Regions from separate parts of the Mesorhizobium sp. WSM4846 genome, predicted to be linked through region 1. Evidence: predicted binding sites of a transcription regulator. Region 1 holds the regulator's gene; each other region holds the start of a gene.
The links. Region 1 encodes PhoB, which activates phosphate uptake and scavenging genes when phosphate is short. Its sites were predicted from a motif close to TGTCATNNANCTGTCAT; they were not measured.

Region 2: ugpB (sn-glycerol-3-phosphate ABC transporter substrate-binding protein UgpB) is a predicted target of PhoB. The motif match lies at 2,360-2,376, and genes of this name have one in related genera.
Region 3: pstS (phosphate ABC transporter substrate-binding protein PstS) is a predicted target of PhoB. The motif match lies at 2,245-2,261, and genes of this name have one in related genera.

The regions. Positions count from the first base shown of each region.
Region 1 covers NZ_JBVVPZ010000025.1:18,570-22,815, reverse strand. Annotated here, with positions in the region: gene AC0L15_RS20415 (ROK family protein) at 1-1,204, shown strand, start outside; gene phoB (phosphate regulon transcriptional regulator PhoB) at 1,374-2,063, opposite strand; gene phoU (phosphate signaling complex protein PhoU) at 2,080-2,787, opposite strand; gene pstB (phosphate ABC transporter ATP-binding protein PstB) at 2,823-3,638, opposite strand; gene pstA (phosphate ABC transporter permease PstA) at 3,651-4,246, opposite strand, start outside.
Region 2 covers NZ_JBVVPZ010000035.1:48,305-52,550, forward strand. Annotated here, with positions in the region: gene argH (argininosuccinate lyase) at 76-1,476, opposite strand; gene tlpA (thiol:disulfide interchange protein TlpA) at 1,511-2,197, shown strand; gene ugpB (sn-glycerol-3-phosphate ABC transporter substrate-binding protein UgpB) at 2,439-3,749, shown strand; gene ugpA (sn-glycerol-3-phosphate ABC transporter permease UgpA) at 3,834-4,246, shown strand, end outside.
Region 3 covers NZ_JBVVPZ010000044.1:52,247-56,492, reverse strand. Annotated here, with positions in the region: gene AC0L15_RS27330 (Na/Pi cotransporter family protein) at 1-953, opposite strand, end outside; gene pstS (phosphate ABC transporter substrate-binding protein PstS) at 1,041-2,126, opposite strand; gene AC0L15_RS27320 (2OG-Fe(II) oxygenase) at 2,546-3,286, opposite strand; gene AC0L15_RS27315 (NfeD family protein) at 3,472-4,246, shown strand, end outside.

The sequences.
Region 1 (4,246 bases):
GGCGATGGTGATTTCGGCCGTGCGCCGGGCAGGCCAGCCGTCGCGGACCGAGATCGCCGCGACCACCGGCCTCAGCCATTCGACCATATCGGCGATCTCTGCCGACCTGATCCAGGAAGGCATCCTGGCCGAGAGCAAGGCGAGCGAGACGGTTTCGCTGAAACGCGGCCGGCCGCAGGTCGGCCTCAGCCTCAATCCGCAAGCCGCTGCGGTGTTGGCCGTCGTGTTGTCGCTGAATTTCCTGTCGGTCGCCGTCATCGATTATGCCGGACAAGTGGTCGCCGAGGAACAGCGCCGGCTGGACACGCTGACCATGTCGCGTGACGCGCTGATCGACGAATGTGTCGCCATCGTCCGGCGCCGGCTCGAAGATCCCGACCTCGATGTCCAAAGCGTCGCCCGCATCGCGCTGGCGATCCAGGGCATCACCGATTCCCACGCGCGCGCCATGTTGTGGTCGCCGATCACGCCGCAGACGAACATCGCCTTCGCCGACATTCTGGAACGCGAGTTCGGCATCCCGGCCATCATGGAGAACGACTGCAACATGATGGCCGTGGCGCTGCACTGGCGCCACCCGGATCGCTACCGCGACGATTTCATCGCCATCCTGCTCTCGCACGGCATCGGTATGGGGCTGGTGCTGAAGGGCGATCTGTTCACCGGCACCCACTCCTCAGGCGGCGAATTCGGCCACATGATCCATCGGCCGGGCGGCGCGCTTTGCCGCTGCGGGCTGCGCGGCTGCGTCGAGGCTTATGCCGGCAACTACGCCATCTGGCGCAACGCAAGGCTGTTGAGCGAGAACGCCGAGCCGGTCGCCGATGTCAGCGACGCCGACATGCGGGCCTTGGCGGCCCGGGCGCGCGAGATGGACGGACCGGAGCGCGAAGCCTACCGCAAGGCCGGCGAGGCGCTCGGCTTCGGGCTCGGCAGCCTGTTTGCGCTGATCGATCCGGCGCCGGTGGCCATGGTCGGCGCCAGCGCTGCCGCCTTCGACCTGATCGAGCCGGCCCTGCGCGAGGCCATCGCCCAGACCGCCGGCGGCCAGCATTCGGGTTCGATTTCCTTCGACACCGAGCCGAACGAGCTGCCGCTGATCCGCGAAGGCTGCGCCATGCGGGCCCTAAGCTTCGTCGATCAGGAGATTTTCGCGCCGAGCATCCAGGCACGAGCCGGCTCGGTCGGAAAGAACGTGGCTTGAATCCGAAGGCAGGGATTCCCGGGTCGCGACTTGGGGAGTGTTGAGATTCAGGTCAGGCCGAGTCGAGAATGGTGGGTTCCGAGAACCGGGGCGGAGCGTACTTTCGGGTACGTCAGCACCGGAAGCGCAGGTATCAGCCGTTCGCAGGCCGGCATCACCTGAACGTCAGCTAGTCTTCCCTGATCGCATAGCCGGCGCCGCGGATGGTGCGGATGACATCGGGCATGCGACCATTGTTGACCGCCTTGCGCAACCGGCCGACATGGACGTCCACAGTGCGCTCGTCGATGTAGATCGTCTCGCCCCAGACATTGTCGAGCAACTGACTGCGCGAGAAGACCCGGCCCGGGTGGCGCATCATGAATTCGAGCAGCCGGAATTCGGTCGGCCCGAGCCGGATCTCGCTCTTCTTGCGATAGACCCGGTGCGATTCACGATCGAGCATGATGTCGCCGACCTTGAGCACGCTGGACAGCACTTCGGGCTTGGCGCGGCGCAGCAGCGCCTTGACCCTGGCCATGAATTCCGGTGTCGAGAACGGCTTGACCAGATAGTCGTCGGCTCCGGTCGAAAGGCCGCGCACCCGGTCGCTCTCCTCGCCGCGCGCGGTCAGCATGATGATCGGCAGCCGCTCGGTTTCGGGGCGCACCCGAAGGCGCCGGCAAAGCTCGATGCCGGAAACCGCCGGCACCATCCAGTCGAGCACCAAAAGATCGGGCACGTTTTCCTGCAGCCGGATTTCGGCCTCGTCGCCGCGCGTCACCACCTCGACTTGATAGCCTTCGGATTCAAGATTGTAACGGAGGAGGACGCCCAGCGGCTCTTCATCCTCCACCACCATGATGCGCGGCGCGATCATCGGCCGGTCACTCCTGTCATGTCGCCGGCGCCGACATCGTCGTTTCGTCGAGCTTCGGGCGATCCGCCGGCAATTGCTGCCCGGTCACGACAAAATAGGCGTTTTCGGCGATGTTGGTGACATGATCGCCGATACGCTCGAGATTCTTGGCGCAGAACAGAAGGTGCGTGCAGGCGGTGATGTTGCGCGGATCCTCCATCATGTAGGTCAGGAGCTCGCGAAAAACCGCCGTATATTTCACGTCGATCTTCTGGTCGTCGGCGCGCAGTTCCTTCAACGCGCCGGCATCGCGCGACACATAGTGCTCGACCACGCCGCGCAGCTGCACAAGAACGAGATCCGCCATCGCGTCGATACCGTGCGACAGATTACGCGGCGTCGCGCTCTGCCCGACTGCGCTGACCCGCTTGGCAATGTTCTTGGCCAGATCGCCGATGCGCTCGAGATCGCCCGCCATGCGGATTGCGCCAACCACGGCGCGCAGATCCTGCGCCATCGGCTGCCGCTTGGCGATCAGCGTGATCGCGCTGTCGTCGAGCTCGCGCTGCCGCGCATCCATGATGGCGTCGTCCGAGACGACGCGCTGCGCCATCGCATTGTCCGACGCAAGCAACGCGCGGATCGAGGCCGCCACCATTGCGGCGGCGAGCTCGTCCATGTCGCGGATCAGCCGGTCGATGTGCTCCAGTTCCTCGTCGAAAGATGCGACGGTGTGTTCACCCATGGTGCTGTCCTCGTGTTCGAAATTCGCCGGACCGCTCAGCCGAACCGGCCGGTGATGTAGTCCTGGGTGCGCTTGTCGTCGGGGTTGGTGAACATCTTGTCGGTCGCGCCCTCCTCGACCAGATAGCCGAGATGGAACATCGCCGTGCGTTGCGACACGCGCGCCGCCTGCTGCATCGAATGGGTGACGATGACGATCGTATAATTCTGGCGCAGTTCGTCGATCAGTTCCTCGACGCGGGCGGTGGCGATCGGATCGAGCGCCGAACAGGGCTCGTCCATCAGGATCACTTCCGGCGACACGGCGATGGCGCGCGCGATGCACAGACGCTGCTGCTGCCCGCCGGACAGGCCGGTACCCGACTCGAGCAGGCGATCCTTGACCTCGTTGAACAGTCCGGCCTTCTTCAGGCTCGATTCGACGATGCCGTCCAACTCGGCCTTGCTCCTGGCCAGGCCGTGGATGCGCGGACCGTAGGCGACGTTTTCGTAGATCGACTTCGGAAACGGGTTCGGCTTCTGGAATACCATGCCGACGCGAGCTCGCAGCTCGACGACATCGATTTTCGGGTCGTAGACATCCTCGCCGTCGAGCGTGATCTTGCCGCTCACCCGCGCGATATCGATGGTGTCGTTCATTCGGTTCAGGCAACGCAGGAACGTCGACTTGCCACAGCCCGATGGCCCGATCAACGCCGTCACCTGATGCTCGCGGACATCGAGATCGACGTCGAACAGAGCTCGCTTCTCGCCGTAGTGAACAGAGACCTTTTCGCCCTTCATCTTGATCGAAGGGGCGTTGGTTGCGCTGCTCAGTTTCTGCTCGACGCCGGCTTCCGTCATGATGTTCATATCCTCTACTCCTTACCAGCGCCGCTCGAAGCGCCTGCGCAGTATCACCGCGATGGCATTCATGATGACCAAAAACACCAGCAAAATCAAAATCGCCGCCGAAGTCTTCTGCTGGAACCCCGCTTCCGGGAAATCCGCCCACATGAAAATCTGCACCGGCAGGATCGTCGCGGGATCGGTGAAGCCGCCGGGAATGTCGACGATGAAGGCGACCATGCCGATCATCAGCAACGGCGCGGTTTCACCGAGCGCATGCGCCATTCCGAGGATGGTGCCGGTCATGATGCCCGGCATCGCCAGCGGCAGCACGTGATGGAATACGGTCTGGACCTTGGACGCTCCGATGCCAAGCGCCGCCTCGCGGATCGACGGCGGCACGGCGCGCAGCGAAGCGCGCGAGGCGATAATGATGATCGGCAGGGTCATCAGCGCCAGCACCATGCCGCCGACCACCGGGGCCGAGCGCGGCATGCCGAAGAAATTCAGGAATACGGCAAGTCCAAGCAGGCCGAAGACGATCGAAGGCACCGCCGCCAGATTGTTGATATTCACTTCGATCATCGTCGTCAGCCGGTTCTTGGGCGCAAATTCCTCAAGATAGATCGCCG
Region 2 (4,246 bases), on a different contig from region 1:
TGCGGCTTTTGAATCCGAAATTCGCTCGCCGCGCTGCTCCAACGTGATGCGAATTTCGGATTCACCGCACGAGCATCACGCCTTGGCGATGTGCTTTTTCCAGTAGCGAATCTGCTTCCTCACTTCCGACGGCGCGGTGCCGCCGAAGCTCGTGCGGCTCTTCACCGAGTTTTGCACGGCAAGCACCGAAAACACGTCCGTCGTGATGCCGGGGTGAATGGACTGCAAGTCTTCCAGCGGCAGCCTGTCGAGCCCGATTTTCCTCTCTTCGGCCAGCGCCACGGCGCGGCCGGTGACGTGGTGCGCCTCGCGGAACGGCAGACCGAGGCTGCGCACCAGCCAGTCGGCGAGATCGGTCGCGGTCGCATAGCCTGACCCGGCGGCCTTCTTCATGGCGGCGGCATTCACCGTCATGTCGCGCACCATGCCGGTCATCGCCGCCAGCATCAGGTCGAGCGTCTCGGCGGCGTCGAACACGGATTCCTTGTCTTCCTGCATGTCCTTGCCGTAGGTCAGCGGCATGCCCTTCATCACAGTCAGCAGGCCAACCAGATGGCCGGTGACGCGGCCGGTCTTGCCGCGCACCAACTCGGCGGCGTCAGGGTTCTTCTTCTGCGGCATGATCGAGGAGCCGGTGGAGAATGAGTCCGACAGCCTGACGAAGCCGAATTGCGGCGTCGACCAGATGATGATTTCTTCGGCCAGTCGCGACAGATGCGTCGCGCAGATCGCCGCCAGCCCCAAAAACTCGAGCGCGAAATCGCGGTCCGAAACGCTGTCGAGGGAATTGCGCATCGGCTCGCGGAAGCCGAGCGCCCTGGCCGTCTGGTGCCGGTCGATCGGAAAGCTGGTGCCGGCAAGCGCGGCCGCACCGAGCGGGCTTTCGTCCATCCGTTCGATGGCGTCGCGAACACGCGACAGGTCGCGCGAAAACATTTCGACATAGGCCATGCAGTGATGGCCGAAGGTTACCGGCTGCGCCGCCTGCATGTGGGTGAAGCCAGGCATCACCGTTGCCGCATGCTCCTCGGCCCGTTCCAGGAACGCCGTGATCAGGCCCTTCAGCGCCTCGGCGACGCGAAAGCACTCGTCCTTGACCCATAGCCTGAGATCGACCGCCACCTGGTCGTTGCGCGAACGGGCGGTATGCAGACGGCCGGCAGCCGGGCCGATCAGCTCGGCAAGGCGGGCCTCGACATTCATGTGGATGTCTTCCAGCCTGGTCGAGAACTCGAACGTGCCGGCTTCGATCTCTGCCAGGACCGTGTTCAGCCCGTGAGCGATTTTTTCTTGATCGGCCGCCGAAATAATGCCGGTTTGCGCCAGCATCTCGCTGTGGGCGATCGAGCCTCTGATATCCTGCGCGTAGAGTTTGCGGTCGAACGAGATCGACGTGTTGATCGCTTCCATGATCGCGGCCGGACCCGAGGCAAAACGTCCGCCCCACATCTGGTTGCTGGCCTTCTTGTCGCTCATCGCTATAACCCGTGCTTCCGGAGCAGTTTTAAAAATGGCAGACGGCAATCGATTTTTCCCGGCCCCGCGCCTCATCCTCGCCGCTTTGGTGGCAGGCGTGCTGGCCGGCGCGGTCGCGGTATATGTCAGCGAAAGCGGTTCTGGCAACAACGCCCCCGCTCAAGTCGCCGTTGGCGACAGCAAGGACGATGTCGCCTGCGCCGCCAAGGCCGACCGCGCCAAGACGGTCGCGGCGGCTGCCACCGGCCAGGTTGCAGCACTTTTGCCGGCCGATCCGCCACAATCGCTGAAGGGTCTTGCCTTCAATAGCCCCGACGGCAAGCCGATGACGCTCGCCGACCATGCCGGCAAAACGGTGCTGCTCAATCTGTGGGCGACATGGTGCGCGCCTTGCCGCGCCGAAATGCCGGCGCTCGACGCGCTGCAGAACGAAATGGGCAGCGATGCCTTCGAGGTCGTCGCGGTCAATGTCGATGCCGGCGACGACGCCAAACCGAAGAAGTTCCTTGAGGAGACCGGCGTCAAGGCGCTCGGCTACTACCGTGATTCGACGATGGCGCTGTTCAACGATCTCAAGACACGCGGCCTGGCGCTCGGCCTGCCGGTCACCATGCTGATTGACGCGGAAGGCTGCCTGATTGCCCACATGAACGGCCCGGCCGAATGGTCGAGCCCCGACGCCAAGCGGCTGGTCGAGACGGCGCTCGGCAAGTCGTACTAACGCATGTCGCGCAATAGTGCGCTCTTTAGGAGGCGCCGGCGATTGCCGGTCGTCGTCGATGTTCGATTGGTAAGCCGGCTTTTCAATTGCTTTCCATCGGCTCTCATCTCGAAGCGCACGCCACTTTAAGTGGAAATCAAGTTCATCGGTCCGCAACAAAACCGTTGTCCAATTGTCACGGGCGGCACATATTGGCTTTGCGAGAGTGCCCCTTTCGCCAATGACAAACGGGAGATGAAACATGAAGTTGTTCGGCTTCGCGGCCGGTGTCGCCGCCACCTTGACCCTGCTTTCCACCACCTCCGCCTTCGCCGTCACGCAGATCAGCTGGTGGCACGCCATGACCGGCGCCAACGCCGAGGTCGTCGGCAAGATCTCCAAGGATTTCAACGCCAGCCAGAGCGACTATGAACTGGTTCCGGTGTTCAAGGGCACCTATCCGGAGACGCTGAATGCCGGCATCGCCGCCTTCCGCGCCGGCCAGGCGCCCGATATCCTCCAGGTGTTCGACGTTGGCACCGGCGTGATGATGGCGGCCGAGGGTGCGATCAAGCCGGTTGCCGAGGTGATGACCGGTGCCGGAATGACCTTCGACAAAAGCCAGTATCTGCCCGGTATCGTCGGCTATTATTCGAAGCCGGACGGCACCATGCTGTCCTTCCCCTACAACTCCTCCTCGCCGATCCTTTACTACAACAAGGACATCTTCCAGAAGGCCGGCCTCGACGTGAACAACCCGCCGAAGACCTGGAACGAGGTGTGGGAAGCCGCCAAGAAGATCAAGACGAGCGGCGCCGCCCCTTGTGGCTATACCTCGACCTGGCTGACCTGGATCCATCTGGAGAATTTTGCAGCATGGAATGATGTGTCGTGGGCGACCCAGCAGAACGGCCTGGCCGGCGGTGATGTCGAACTCAAGATCAACGCGCCGATTTTCGTCAACCACTTCCAGGCGCTCGCAGACCTCGCCAAGGACGGCACCTTCAAATATGGCGGGCGTACCTCCGAAGCCAAGCAGATCTTCCTCGCCGGCGAATGCGGCATCTTCACCGAATCGTCGGGCGGCCTCGGCGACATCGTCAAGTCCGGGATGAACTATGGCATCGGCCAGCTTCCCTACGACAGCGACGCCAAGGGCGCACCGCAGAACACCACGCCGGGCGGCGCCAGCCTGTGGGTGTTCGGCGCCAAGTCGGACGAGCAATACAAGGGCGTCGCGGCGTTCTTCGCCTATCTGTCCAAGACCGATGTGCAGGAATATCTGCACCAGAAGTCGGGATACCTGCCGGTGACGCTCGCTGCCTACGAGGCGACCAAGAAATCGGGCTTCTATGACAAGAACCCCGGCCGTGAGACACCCATCCTGCAAATGACGGGCAAGGCACCGACCGACAACTCGAAGGGCGTGCGCCTGCCGAACCTGCCGCAGGTGCGCGATATCCAGAACGAGGAGTTCGAGAAGATGCTGGCCGGCCAGCAAACCGCTCAGCAGGCGCTCGACAACGCGGTCACGCGCGGCAACGCCGCAATCAAGGAAGCGCTGGAGAACTGACGAGATTATCTCGGTTGGTGTCGGTTTGAATATCGCCCACGCGAGCTCGCGTGGGCGTCTCCCGAGTTAGCGAAGGAAATCAGCCTGTCTCCACGCGTCGTCTTTCCCAACAAGATCCTGCCCTACCTGCTGGTGGCGCCACAACTCGCCATAACACTGATTTTCTTCTACTGGCCGGCCGGTCAGGCGCTTTACCAGTCGATGCTCAGGCAGGATCCGTTCGGGCTGAGGACCAGGTTCGTCTGGTTTGCCAATTTCCGCAAGGTGCTGGCCGATCCGGCCTACCTCAACTCGATCCAGGTCACCGTGGTGTTCTCGCTTGCGACCGCGATCGTTGCCATGGTTGTGGCGCTTTTGCTTGCGGTCATGGCCGAGAAGGCGGTGCGCGGCAAAGGCCTCTACCGCACGCTGTTGATATGGCCTTATGCCGTGGCGCCGGCGATTGCCGGCATGCTGTGGCTGTTTCTGTTCAATCCTTCGATCGGCTCGTTGGCGTA
Region 3 (4,246 bases), on a different contig from region 1:
AACAGCGTGTTGAAGACGTTGAAGAAGGTCGAGTAGAGGCCGACCGCGACCGGCACCAGGGGAAAAGTCTCCTTGCCGTCGACGATCACCGGAATGGCGGGATCGCCGCCGAAGAACTGCATCGCCCATTCCAGGACCTGCATGGAGACGAAGAACAGCGGGATGGTGATGCACACGCCGATGATGTTGAACGAGATGTGCGCGTAAGCGGTGCGCTTGGCGTTCTTCGAAATATTGAGCGAAGCCATCCACGAGGTGATCGTGGTGCCGAGATCGGCGCCGAGCGAGAAGGCGACGGCCGTCGTCCAGTCGAGGATGCCGGCGGCGCCAAGGCCCATGACAATGCCGATCGTCGCCGAGGACGAATGGATCATGGCGGTCACGCCGGCGGCGATGAACACGCATTTGAGCAGGTTGAGATAGGAATCGGCCGTCAGCGTTTGCAGCAGGGCCATGACTTCGGGCAGGTTTCGCAGCGGGCGCAGGCCGCCGGTCATCAGGTTAAGGCCATAGAAGATCAGCGCGAAGCCCATGCCGGCAAGCGCTATGTTCTTGACCTTCTCGCTTTTGGCAAAGCAGTAGATCAGCGAGAACACGCCGGCCAGGATCAGGCCGAGCGGACCCAACGGCAGGGCGATGAGCCCGTTGCCGAGCGTGGTGCCGATATTGGCGCCCATGATCACGCTGATCGCCGGTCGAAGCGCGATGACGCCGGCATTGACCAGGCCGACGACCATGACGCTCATCGCCGTCGACGACTGGATGACGCCGGTGATCAGCGTTCCCGCCAGCACGCCCTTGATCGGCGTTCCGGCGGCCTTGGCAAGAAAGGCGCGCATCCGGTTGACCGACAGCGCCTGGATGCCGTTGGCCATGAAGTCGAGGCCGAGCATGAAGATGCCCAACCCGCCGATCACCGGCACGAGGATGTCCTTGAAGATATCGATGTCCATGTCACGCAGTCCCCAACAAGCCGCCATCACGGCGCGATATGACGTTCAGTTCAGGCGCTGCGCCAAGCAGCAGCCTGGTTCTTCCGCTCAGTTTGCGACGGGCTCCTGCCCTGCCCAGTATTGCTCGATCCGGGCGACCAGCGCCTTCGGCAGCGGCACGTAGCCGAGCGCGGCGGCGTCATCAGCGCCGTGCGCGAAGGCGAGCCGGAAAAGGTCGTGCACGCGGCGATAGCGATGTTCCGAACGGCCCGAGACCTGAACGACCGCGAACACCGCCGTGCTGATCGGATAGGCGGCATCGCCGTCTCGATCGGTCAGCGAGGCGAAAAAATCGGTCGTTTGCGCCCAGTCGATGGACGTCGCGGCAGCCTGCACGCCCTCCGGCCCCGGCTTGACGAACTTGCCGGATTTGTTCTCGATCAGTGCGTAGGCAAGGTTGGCGCGCTGGGCCTGGCCGGATTCGGCATAAGCGATCGCGCCCTTCGTGTCGTGCACGGCTTGGATGAGGTTCTGGGTGCCTTCCGCGTCAGTGCCGAGCGGCCACGAGATCAGCGTATTGGCTCCGTACTTGGCCTTCCACTCGCCGCTGACCGCCGACAGATATTCGGTGAAGACAAAGGTCGAGCCGGAGCCATCCTTGCGGTGAACGACGCCGATCCTGAGATCGGGCAGCGTCAGATCCGGATTCACCACCTTGATCGCGGGATCGGACCATGACTGGATCTTGCCCAGATAGATGTCGGCCAGCAGCGGCCCCGTCAGGCGAAGGCTTCCCGGGCCAATGCCGTCGAGATTGACGACGACGGCGATGGCTCCCATCACGATCGGAAACTGATGGCGGCCGGCCTTCTTGAGTTCGGCGCCATTGATCGGCGCATCCGTCGCGGCAAAGTCGATGTCCGGCTGATCGAGACGCAGGACGCCGGCGAGTGAGCCGACGATTTCATAGTCGACCTTCCAGTCGGGCGAGACATAGTCGCCGCCGTCGGCGCGGGCGTTCTCGTAGGCCGTTGCCCATTTGCCGATGATCGGGGCGGCCAGTGTCGATCCGGTGCCGCGGATAGGCTCGGCCTGTGCAGCGGCCCCGATCATCAAGCCAACAGCAAGCGTGACGGCGCCGCTTATTTTCGCCGATTTGCGCCGTAGTGACGCAAAGCTTGCTGGAAACATCATGGCGATCCCCGACGCGCGAACAAATAGCTAGTTTTCAGTCTTGGCAGATATCAACAGTCATCCGCCCGGCGAACGAACGCCGGCAGAGAAACAACACCGCTCACCGTATGAACCTTGGTTATCGATTGGATGACAAAGATCTTTGCGGGTGAGGTTTTATTCGGACTTCCGCAATCGCTTGTCCCGACCGTCCCTCGGACTCGAAGAATTGGGGTCCGATGCACTGGACTCCAACGTTGCGGCTCGCGCGGCTCACCCTTCTCCCCTTGTGGGAGAAGGTGTCGCCGAAGGCGACGGATGAGGGGTGCTCCAGCTTGGCAACGACGGCGCTCCGTCCAACACCCCTCAACCGTCTTGGCGCTACGCGCCAATCCGCCTCTCCCACAAGGGGAGAAGGGAGAAGGAAGTCGACAACACCTTTACTTCGCGTCGTGGAAGATAATGCCGACGGTGTGGCGCAGGCCGGAGCGAAGCCGGCTGACGCCGTGCCTGAGATTGACGCGGTAGCTGCCTTTGCTGCCCTGGACCGGGCGATTGTGAACCGCGAAGGCGACGGCGTCGCCCTGACGCAGCGGCACCACCTCGGCGCGGCTCTGCATGCGCGGTCGCTGTTCGATCAGCACGAACTCGCCGCCGGTAAAATCCTTGCCGGGTTCGGACAGCAGGATCGCCACCTGCAGCGGGAAGGCAAGATCGCCGTAGAGATCCTGATGCAGGCAATTGAAGTCGCCGGGACCGTATTGCAGCAGGAGCGGCGTCGGCCGCTTCTGGCCCTGCTCGTGGCATTGTTTGAGGAACGCGGCGTGTTCGTCCGGGTAGCGCTGGGCGATGCCCATGCGCTCGTTCCAGTCGTTGGCGACCGCGGCGAGGCGCGGATAGAGCGCGGTGCGCAAGCCGCCGATCAGCTCGGGCAAGGGATAGCGGAAGTAACGATACTCGCCCTTGCCGAAGCCGTGCCGCGCCATGTGGACATGGCTGCGGAAATGGCTTTCGTCGGGATAGAGCCCGGCGATCTCCCGGCATTCTTCCGGTATCAGCAGCTTTTCCATCACGGCGCAGCCATAGCCGCTCATCTCCTCGGCCAATGCCTGCCAGTCATATCCGGCGACGCGCGCTTCCGCCGATCGGACCGCTGCTTCTGGAACCGTGTGTATGGTCATGGCTCTGCCTCCTCTGGCATCATCGGCTTCTGCAATCAGATGGGTGAATCGGCGCGTGCAAACCACCCGTTTCCTGCCAACCGGTTTAGGCACAACGCAAGGTTGCCATGGATCAGCTTCACCGCCGCGACGCAGCATGGATTTTGGCAAAATCGAGCCCATATCCCTGATAGGGAGCTTTGAGCGTGAAACTCGCGCGTGTAGCCCTGATTGCCGCGGCTTTTGTAGCCGCTGTGGCTGTTTGTTCTTCTTCCGCAGCAACAGGAGAAGCAAACGGCCAGGGGAGGACTGCGCTGCGCATCGAGATAGACGGCGCCATCGGTCCGGCGAGCGCCATGCAGTTCGAGGAAGCGCTGGCGGTGGCCGCAGAACGGAACGCCGAGGTTTTCATCCTGCAGATGAACACGCCGGGCGGGTTGGTCACCAGCATGCGTGAGATCATCGCCGACATCCTCGCCTCCCCGGTTCCCGTCATCGGCTATGTCGCGCCCGCCGGCGGGCATGCGGCGAGCGCCGGAACCTACATCCTCTACGCAACCCATGTGGCGGCGATGGCGCCCGGCACCAATCTGGGCGCGGCAACGCCCATCGAGATGGGCGGGCCGATGCCATCCTTTCCCGGCGACGACAAGAACAATGGCCCGGAAGCCGGCAAGGACCCGAAGAATCCACCGGCGGGCAATGCGATGATCGCCAAGGCGACGAACGACGCGGTTGCCTTGATCCGCAGCCTGGCCGAACTGCGCGGGCGCAATGCCGATTGGGGTGAAAAGGCGGTGCGCGAGGCGGCCAGCCTGTCGGCCAGCGCCGCACTGCAGGAAAATGTGATCGACTTTGTCGCCCGCGACACGACCGAACTGCTTCAGCTGGCCGACGGCCGGACGGTCGAGATCGCCGGCAGGAAAAAGGTGCTGGCGACCAAAAGGCTGCCGGTTGAAACGCTCGAGCCTGGCTGGCTCA